Regions from separate parts of the Burkholderia sp. PU8-34 genome, predicted to be linked through region 2. Evidence: predicted binding sites of a transcription regulator. Region 2 holds the regulator's gene; each other region holds the start of a gene.
What was found. The regulator LexA, encoded in region 2, represses DNA repair genes until DNA is damaged. The targets are predictions, from matches to a motif close to ACTGTATNNNNATACAGT.
Positions count from the first base shown of each region.

Region 1: the regulator LexA is predicted to act here: its motif matches at 1,834-1,851, upstream of imuA (translesion DNA synthesis-associated protein ImuA).
Region 3: the regulator LexA is predicted to act here: its motif matches at 1,682-1,699, upstream of recA (recombinase RecA).

Region 1 is NZ_JBSAXC010000005.1:206,042-209,313, forward strand. It holds gene ACV22Z_RS14965 (ABC transporter permease) at 1-763, shown strand, start outside; gene ACV22Z_RS14970 (ABC transporter ATP-binding protein) at 765-1,559, shown strand; gene imuA (translesion DNA synthesis-associated protein ImuA) at 1,865-2,572, shown strand; gene ACV22Z_RS14980 (Y-family DNA polymerase) at 2,505-3,272, shown strand, end outside.
Region 2 is NZ_JBSAXC010000002.1:590,456-593,727, reverse strand. It holds gene cysT (sulfate ABC transporter permease subunit CysT) at 1-291, opposite strand, end outside; gene ACV22Z_RS07415 (sulfate ABC transporter substrate-binding protein) at 425-1,462, opposite strand; gene lexA (transcriptional repressor LexA) at 1,735-2,382, shown strand; gene ACV22Z_RS07405 (hypothetical protein) at 2,409-2,744, shown strand; gene ACV22Z_RS07400 (DUF2939 domain-containing protein) at 2,774-3,272, shown strand, end outside.
Region 3 is NZ_JBSAXC010000005.1:415,638-418,909, reverse strand. It holds gene recX (recombination regulator RecX) at 1-535, opposite strand, end outside; gene recA (recombinase RecA) at 535-1,605, opposite strand; gene ACV22Z_RS15900 (response regulator) at 1,798-2,517, shown strand; gene ACV22Z_RS15895 (sensor histidine kinase N-terminal domain-containing protein) at 2,536-3,272, shown strand, end outside.

The DNA of each region.
Region 1 (3,272 bases), on a different contig from region 2:
CGCGGTGGCCGCGACGCTGATCTCGGCGGGCTTCGATCCGTTCGCCGCGACCGGCCTCGCGATCGTCGCGGGCGCGGCGGCCGGCTTCGTCACGGGCTGGCTCAACGTGCGCCTGAAGATCATGGACCTGCTCGCCAGCATCCTGATGATGATCGCGCTCTATTCGGTGAACCTGCGGATCATGGGCCGGCCGAACGTGCCGCTCATCACCGAGCCGACACTCTTCACCGTGCTGCAGCCCGACTGGCTGCCCGACTACGTGCTGCGCCCGGCGCTGCTCGCCGTCGTCGTCGTGATCGCGAAGCTCGGCCTCGACTGGTTCTTCTCGTCGCAGCTCGGCCTCGCGATGCGCGCGACCGGCGCGAACCCGCGGATGGCGCGCGCGCAGGGCGTCGCGACCGGCCGCGCGACGCTCGCCGGGATGGCGCTGTCGAACGCGCTCGTCGCGCTCGCGGGGGCCCTGTTCGCGCAGACGCAGGGCGGCGCCGACATCTCGATGGGGATCGGCACGATCGTGATCGGGCTCGCTGCGGTGATCATCGGCGAGACGCTGCTGCCCGCGCGCCGGCTCGTGCTGACGACGCTCGCCGTCGTGCTCGGCGCGATCGTCTACCGCTTCTTCATCGCGCTCGCGCTGAACAGCGAATTCATCGGCCTGAAGGCGCAGGACCTGAACCTCGTGACGGCCGCGCTCGTCACGATCGCACTGGTGCTGCCGGCAACGCGCAAGAAGCTGTTCGCGCGCAAGAACGGAGGAGCATGACATGTTGTCCGCACAAGACCTGAAGCTCACGTTCAACCCCGGCACGCCGATCGAGACGCGCGCGCTGCGCGGCCTGTCGCTCGACATCCCCGACGGCCAGTTCGTCGCGGTGATCGGCTCGAACGGCGCGGGCAAGTCCACCTTCCTCAATGCGATCAGCGGCGACCAGGCGGTCGATGCGGGCCGTATCACGATCGACGGCGCCGACGTCACGCGCCAGCCGGCGTGGGACCGCGCGCATCTCGTCGCGCGCGTGTTCCAGGACCCGATGGCGGGCACCTGCGAGGCGCTGACGATCGAGGAGAACATGGCGCTCGCGACGGCGCGCGGCGTGCGGCGCGGCTTCCGGGCCGCGCTCGACCGTCCGTCGCGCGAGCTGTTCCGCGACAAGCTGCGGCTCTTGAACCTCGGCCTCGAGAACCGGCTGACCGACCGGATCGGGCTGCTGTCCGGCGGGCAGCGGCAGGCGGTGAGCCTGCTGATGGCGTCGCTGCGGCCGTCGCGGATCCTGCTGCTCGACGAGCACACGGCCGCACTCGACCCGAAGACGGCCGCGTTCGTGCTCGAGCTGACCGCGCGCATCGTTGCCGAGAGCCGGCTGACGACGATGATGGTCACGCACAGCATGCGGCAGGCGCTCGACTACGGCGACCGCACGGTGATGCTGCACCAGGGGCAGGTCGTGCTCGACGTGTCGGGCGACGCGCGCCGCGGGCTCGACGTGCCGGACCTGCTGCAGATGTTCGAGAAGGTGCGGCACGAGCAGCTCGACGACGACGCGTTGCTGCTCGGCTGAAGCGGGCCGGACCGGCGCGATGCGACGCGTTGCATCGGCCGGTCGGGCCGATTCGTCCGGCGGGTTCGGCCGGCTCGGTGTGGCGCATGATGGACGCATCGGGCCGGACGGATATCGCGGCGTTCACGCGGCGCGCCTGGCGATACGACTGTGCCGCGTCGAGTTTGACCGGGGGCGTCGCGCGATGACGGGCGCCCCGATTTTCTCGACGTATTTGTTCTGACGGAAAGCCGGTTTCGCCCCGGCGCTGTGCGGCGTGAGCGCATTGCCATATACTGTATATCCATACAGTTGTGGGTGGCGTCATGCTCGCATCCTCTATTTCCCCTGAATCCCTGCATCCGACGCTCTGGCGCGGCTCGCAGCTGGCGCGCGGCGGGCCGCGCACGATCGATACCGGTTTCGCGACGCTGTCGGCCGAGCTGCCGGGCGGCGGCTGGCCGGTCGGCGGGCTCGTCGAACTGCTGGCCGCGCAGCCGGGCTGCGGCGAAATGCGGCTGCTCGCGCCCGCGCTTGCGCGCACCGTCGGCGGCAAGCGGCCGCTCGCGCTCGTCGCGCCGCCGCAGGCGCCGCACGCGAGCGCGCTCGCGAGTCTCGGCGTGCCGGCCGACGCGCTGCTGTGGCTGCGCGCCGGCAGCCGCGCGGACGCGCTGTGGGCGGCCGAGCAGGCGCTCAAGACGGGCTGCTGCGGCGCGTTGCTGCTCTGGCAGGACGCACGGCCCGACGCGCTGCGGCGCCTGCATCTCGCCGCCGCGCGCGCGGGCGACACGCTGTTCGTGATGCTGCGTCCGCTGTCGGCCGCGCGGCAGCCGTCGCCCGCGGTACTGCGCCTCGCGCTGCACCCGGCGCCGGGCGGTGTGGCGGTCGAGATCGTCAAGCGCCGTGGCCCGGCGCGCAGCGAGCTGCTCGTGCTCGATCTGCCGTCGCCCATCGTGGAGAGCCGCTATGCGCGTCTTGCTCGGCATTCATCTGCCGCGTCTGCCGCTCGACGTGTGCGCGCCGCCGCCGGCTGACGGCGCCGCCGGCTGCGCGGTGCTCGAGCAGGGTGTCGTGCTGATCGCCGACGCGGCCGCGCGCAGGCAGGGCGTGCGCGCGGGCATGAAGCGCGGCGGTGTGCTGACGCTCGCGCCCGACACGCAGCTCGTCGAACGCGACCCGGCGCGCGAAGCCGACGCGCTGCGCGCGGTCGCGCTTGCGCTGCTGCGTTTTTCGCCGTGCGTCGCGCTCGACGACGAAGCGACGCTCGTCGTCGACGTCGGTCCGAGCCTGCGCCTGTTCGGCGGCTTGCCGTCGCTGTGCCGCCAGGTGCGTGCGACGCTCGCGGCGCTCGGCTACGCGGCGCGTCTTGCCGCCGCGCCGACCGGGCGCGGCGCGTGGTTGCTCGCGCGCGCGCCGGCCCGTGCGCGCACGCGCCGGCGCGTCGCGCGCCAGGCGTCGCTCGTGCGCGCGCTCGATGCGCTGCCGTGCGAACTGCTGCCGGACGCGCGCCCGTACGCGGGCTGGTTCGACGGGCTCGGCTGCCGCACGCTGGCCGATCTGCGCCGCCTGCCGCGTGCGGGGCTGCAGCGCCGCTGCGGCCCCGCGCTGCTGGCCGCGCTCGACCGCGCATACGGCGATGCGGTGGAGCCGCTCGCGTGGATGCCCGTGCCGCCCGTGTTCGATACGCGGCTCGAATTGCCGGAGCGCGTCGAATACGCGGAGGCCGTGCTGTTC
Region 2 (3,272 bases):
CACGCGCTTGAACGGGAACGTGTAGCGCACGAGCACCCACGCGACGAGAAAGCCGAACACGGCGTTGATCAGCGCGCCGCCGAGCGCGGCCGAGAACGTCAGCCGGTACGACGCGAGCACGCGCGGCGACGCGACGGCCGCGATGAACTGGTCCCACGACAGCGTCGCGGTCTTCAGGAACGTGGCGGCGAGCGGGATCAGCACCACGAGGCTCAAATAGGCCACCGTGATGCCAAGCGTCACGCCGAAGCCGGGCAGCGCGCTCGGCTTGCGAAAGATGTACGTCGTCATCGGATGCTCTTGCTGGGTCGAATCTCATGGGTCCGACGCGCGCGCCGGCGCAGCGAGTCGCGCCGGCGGGCCATCGGGTGTGCGGCGCATGCCGTGGCGCGCCGCTGTCGTTATGTCTGCTAGGCTTATGCCGTCACTGCGGCTTGTAAATCGAGTCGAACACGCCGCCGTCCGCGAAATGCGTCTTCTGCGCATTCGTCCAGCCGCCGAACGTGTCGTCGACCGTGTACAGCTTCAGCTTCGGGAACTGCTTCGTCAGCTCCGCCGGCACGTTCTTCGAACGCGGCCGGTAGTAGTTGCGCGCGGCGATCTCCTGGCCCTGCGGGCTGTACAGGAAGTTCAGGTACGCGTCGGCCAGCTTGCGCGTGCCCTTCTTGTCGACCACCTTGTCGACCACCGCAACCGGCGGCTCGGCCAGGATGCTCACCGACGGCACGACGATCTCGAACTTGTCGGAGCCGAATTCCTTGATCGACAGGAACGCCTCGTTCTCCCACGCGATCAGCACGTCGCCGATCCCGCGCTGCACAAAGCTCGTCGTCGCACCGCGCGCGCCGGAATCGAGCACGCCGGCGTTCTTGTAGAGCTTCGTGACGAAGTCCTTCGCGGTCTGCTCGTTGCCGCCCGGCTTGTGCACCGCGTACGCCCATGCGGCCAGGTAGTTCCAGCGCGCGCCGCCCGACGTCTTCGGGTTCGGCGTGACGATCGACACGCCCGGCCTGGTCAGGTCGTCCCAGTCCTTGATCCCCTTCGGATTGCCCTTGCGCACGAGGAACACGATCGTCGACGTGTACGGCGACGCGTTATCGGGCAGGCGCTTCTGCCAGTCCTTGTTGACGAGCCCCTTGTTCGCGAGCGCGTCGATGTCATAGGCGAGCGCGAGCGTCACGACGTCGGCCTGCAGGCCGTCGAGCACCGAGCGCGCCTGCGCGCCCGAGCCGCCGTGCGATTGCTTGAAGTTGACCGTCTCGCCCGTCTTCGCCTTCCATTCCTTGCCGAACGCCTGGTTGAAGTCCTGATACAGCTCGCGCGTCGGGTCGTACGACACGTTCAGGAACGTCGTATCGGCCTGTGCGTGCGTCGCGACGCCCAGCACCGCCGCCGCGCCCAGCGCGAGTGTTGCGATCAAGCGGCCCACCCCGCTCGCCAGCCCCGTTTTGCGCTTCACCATCCTTGGTTCTCCAGTGTTGTCGTGTTGTCGGCATTGCGATGTGGGGCCAGTCTATCGAACGGGTTACATGATTAAAAATAATCGTTCTTCATTTTTTAATACTGAAAAGTGCTAACGCCGTCGGGATGGACGGTTGCGGCAGACAAACCGGCGCCCCGGCGTCGCGCGATCGCGCCGGAATCGCCGCGATCGCGACGAACCTCACGTAACACTTGAAATTCGCGAAGTACTGTATAAAAATACAGCTCACTGTCTATCCATACAGTTGAGCCATGACCAAACTCACCGCCCGTCAGCAGCAAGTGTTCGACTTGATTCGCCGCGCGATCGAGCGCTCCGGCTTTCCGCCTACGCGTGCCGAGATCGCGGCCGAGCTGGGCTTCAGCTCGCCGAATGCGGCCGAAGAACACCTCCGCGCGCTCGCGCGCAAGGGCGTGATCGAGCTGGCGGCCGGCGCGTCGCGCGGCATCCGCCTGCTCGGCATCGACGACATGCCGCATCAGTTCACGCTGCCGCACGCCGGCCTGATGCAGCTGTCGCTGCCGCTCGTCGGCCGCGTCGCGGCCGGTAGCCCGATCCTTGCGCAGGAGCACATCTCGCAGCATTTCGCGTGCGATCCCGCGCTGTTCTCCAGCAAGCCCGACTACCTGCTGAAGGTGCGCGGCCTGTCGATGCGCGACGCCGGCATCCTCGACGGCGACCTGCTCGCCGTGCAGAAGCGCACGGAAGCGAAGGACGGCCAGATCATCGTCGCGCGTCTCGGCGACGACGTCACGGTCAAGCGCCTGAAGCGCCGCCCCGGCGGCCTCGAGCTGATCGCGGAGAACCCGGATTACGAAAACATCTTCGTCAAGGCCGGCAGCGCGGAATTCGCGCTGGAAGGCATCGCCGTCGGGCTGATCCGCTCGGGCGAATTCTGACAATCCGTCTCGCTCAGGAGAACACCATGGAACGCCTTGCCCGCCTGCTGCCTTTCCGTCAATTCGGCCGTCTGCGTCACCTGCGCGGCCGCACGCCCTGCGCGCCGCTGTCCGCGGCGCCCGTCGGTCATGAAGAAGTCGCAGTCGAACGGCAGGCGTCCCTGCTGCCGTCGGCGCTGCCCGCGTTCGCGCGGGTATCGCTGAACGCCGGCCTGAATCACGCGGAACCCGCGCGTCGTGCGCCGGTGCGTGTCTATCACGGCCGGTCGCGCCTGATCATGGTCGGAACGATCGATGCGGTGTGCCGGATGATCGATCGCTGTATTGCGGAGGAACGTTCTGCCGCGCAGGGTGGTCTCTGATTGCGGAACGTTCCCGCGCCGGAGGCGCCGTGAATCACGCACCGGGCCGCCCGAAGCGGCTCAAGCCCCTGTTGATCGTCGCATTGGTTGCCGCCTTGCTGGCGGCGGTCGGCTACGCATACGCATCACCGTATGTCGCGCTCGGCCGCCTGAAGGCGGCCATCGACGCGCGTGATGCGCAAACGGTCAGCGAATATGTCGATTTTCCGTCGCTGCGCATCAGTCTCAAGCAGCAGGTCACCGACGAGTTGATGCGCCGGATCGACGCGAAGCGGCAGGACAACAATCCGTTCGCCGTGATCGGTGCGTTGATCGGCTCCGCGTTGATCGGGCCGCTGGTTGACGCGTATGCGACGCCCGCAGGCGTCGCTGCGCTGATGAGCGGGATACCGCCCCGCGGCAATCCGGGCGAGCGTCCGCCCGAATGGGCGGCGCAGCCGCCGAGCGGCACGGTCGGCACGCAGGCTGCCGGCGCGGCGAATCCGCCTGCGGGCAGCGCGCCGGCTGCATCGCCGCCGGCGCCGCCAA
Region 3 (3,272 bases), on a different contig from region 2:
CCGGCTCGACGGATTCGTCCTCGCCGGCGTACGGCGCGAGCTTGCGCGCGAGTTCGGCGCGGCTGTATTCGCGCCGGGACAGGTAGCCGAGCGCGCGACCCTTCAGCGAACGGGCGGGCTTCGACGATGACGATGATGACGCGCGCGCAGATGCGCCGGTCTCCGCATCGGCAGCGGCGCCGGACGATCGGCGCGTGCGACGCGGGTTCTGGCTCGTGCGGGTATAGACGTCTTCCGGAGCCGCGGCAGACGCCGCCGCAGACGCGCGATCGCGCGGGAAGCCGATGCCGGACACGCGACGGCGCGCCCGGTCGTGTGCATCGAACGATTCGTCGTTATCGAACGGATCGTCCGGTGCGCTCACCTGAAACGAAACGAGGGCATCGTCGGATACCCTCGTCGCGGTGCGGCTCGCGGGATGCGCTGCGGGCCGCCGGCTGGCGCCGGAGGACACGGCACGCCGCCCGGAGCCGCCCGGCGCATCGCGCGCGTCGTGCTCCGCCGGCTTGCCCGTGTCATCCCGGCGCCTGACCATCACTCTTCTTCGTCCATCGCCTCGGCTTCGTTATCCGCGCCTTGCGGCATCGCGGCGACGCCGAGCGATTCGCGAATGCGGTTCTCGATCTCGCGTGCGATTTCCGGATTCTCGCGCAGGAATTCACGCGCGTTGTCCTTGCCCTGACCGATCTTCTCGCCGTTGTAGCTGTACCAGGCGCCCGCCTTGTCGACGATCTTCGCCTGCACGCCGAGATCGATGATCTCGCCCTGACGCGAAATGCCTTCGCCATACAGGATGTCGAAGATCGCTTCGCGGAACGGCGGCGACACCTTGTTCTTCACGACCTTCACGCGGGTTTCGTTGCCGATCACCTCGTCGTTCTTCTTGATCGAGCCGATCCGGCGGATGTCGAGACGCACCGACGAATAGAACTTCAGCGCGTTGCCGCCCGTCGTGGTTTCCGGGTTGCCGAACATCACGCCGATCTTCATCCGGATCTGGTTGATGAAGATCACGAGGCAGTTCGTGCGCTTGATCGTGCCCGTCAGCTTGCGCAGCGCCTGCGACATCAGGCGGGCCTGCAGGCCCGGCAGCGAATCGCCCATCTCGCCTTCGATTTCGGCCTTCGGCACGAGCGCCGCGACCGAGTCGATGACGATCATGTCGATCGAGCCCGAGCGCACCAGCGCGTCGGTGATTTCCAGCGCCTGCTCGCCGGTGTCCGGCTGCGAGATCAGCAGCTCCGGCACGTTGACGCCGAGCTTGGCCGCGTACTGGACGTCGAGCGCGTGCTCGGCGTCGATGAACGCCGCGGTGCCGCCGAGCTTCTGCAGCTCGGCAATGACCTGCAGCGTGAGCGTGGTCTTGCCTGACGATTCCGGACCGTAGATCTCGACCACCCGGCCGCGCGGCAGGCCGCCGACGCCGAGTGCGATATCAAGGCCCAGCGAGCCCGTGGACACGACCTGGATGTCCTCGGCCGCCTCGCCGTCGCCCATGCGCATGATCGACCCTTTGCCGAACTGCTTCTCGATCTGCGCGAGCGCGGCGGCCAGCGCCTTGCTCTTCTCGGCAGTCAGCCCGGAGCCTTTCTTGCTATCTTCCATGAATCGTCCTTTGCTATGATGAGCAGCGTCTGATATAGGCGCGCCGGTTTTCAAGCCGCTGCGCACGAATGCAGACACTGTATAAAAAAACAGTGTTTTATGCAAGCCCGCGATGTGGGCCGCACAACACACGAACCCCTTCGGAGACAGCCGCGCCGGCGCAAGCGCCCTGCCGGCCCCCGGTTACGCAACATGCGAATTCTCATCGCCGAAGATGACAGCATACTCGCGGACGGCCTCACCCGGTCACTCCGCCAGTCGGGCTATGCCGTCGACCACGTGAAGAACGGCGTCGAGGCCGACACGGCCCTGTCGATGCAGGCGTTCGACCTGCTGATCCTCGATCTCGGCCTGCCGAAGCTGTCCGGCCTCGAGGTCCTGAAGCGCCTGCGCGCGCGCAACTCCAACCTGCCCGTGCTGATCCTGACCGCCGCCGACAGCGTCGACGAGCGCGTGAAGGGTCTCGACCTCGGCGCCGACGACTACATGGCCAAGCCGTTCGCGCTCAACGAGCTCGAAGCGCGCGTGCGCGCGCTGACCCGGCGCGGCGCGGGCGGCGGCCCGACCGTCGTGCGCCACGGCTCGCTGGCGTTCGACCAGGTCGGCCGCATCGCGTACGCGAACGACCGCGTGCTCGACCTGTCCGCGCGCGAGCTCGGCCTGCTCGAGGTGCTGCTGCAGCGGATCGGCCGGCTCGTGTCGAAGGAACAGCTCGTCGACCACCTGTGCGAATGGGGCGAGGAAGTCAGCAACAACGCGATCGAAGTCTACGTGCACCGCTTGCGCAAGAAGATCGAGCCGAGCGGCGTGCGAATCGCGACCGTGCGCGGCCTCGGCTACTGCCTCGAGAAAACCGCCCCCGCGCCGGACCCGGCGGCGTCCCAGCCCGCGGCCGCCGGCACGCCGCGCTGACGGCCGGCCGTCGCCGCCATGGCCACGCCGGTCCACTCCCGCCATTCGGTCGGCGAGCCCGCGTCCGCCGCCGACGACGCGCGCGATGCGCGCTATGAAAACCCGTTCGCGCCGCCCGACGAAACCGACACCCCCGAAACCGCGCGCCCGCGTTCGCTGTTCGGCGAGATCCTCGACTGGATGCTCGCGCCGCTGCTGCTGCTGTGGCCGATGAGCATCGCCGTCACGTATCTCGTCGCGAAGACGATCGCAAACGGCCCGTTCGACCGCGCGCTGGAGACCAACGCCTACGTGCTCGCGCGGCAGATCCATCCCGTCAACGGCGTCGCCGAGCTGTCGCTGCCGCAGGCGACGCGCGACTTCCTGCGCGCGGACAACGTCGACAGCGTCTATTTCCAGGTGCTCGGCACGCGCGGCGAGCTGGTCGCGGGCGAGGCCGACCTGCCGCTGCCGCGCGACGAGGACCGGCCGCCGCCGGGCGTCGTCGTGTTCCGCGACGACCTGCTGCGCGGCAACGACGTGCGCGTCGCCTATACGACCGTCGCGCTGCCGCAGGCGAGCGGCACGCAGCCGGTGCTCGTGCAGGTCGGCGAGACGCTCGACAAGCGCAACGCACTCGCGAACGACATCATCAAGGGCGTGATCCTGCCGCAGTTCGTGATTCTGCCGCTCGCGATCCTGCTCGTGTGGTTCGGGCTGTCGCGCGGGCTCGCGCCGCTCAACGCGCTGCAGGCGCACATCCGCGCGCGGCGCCC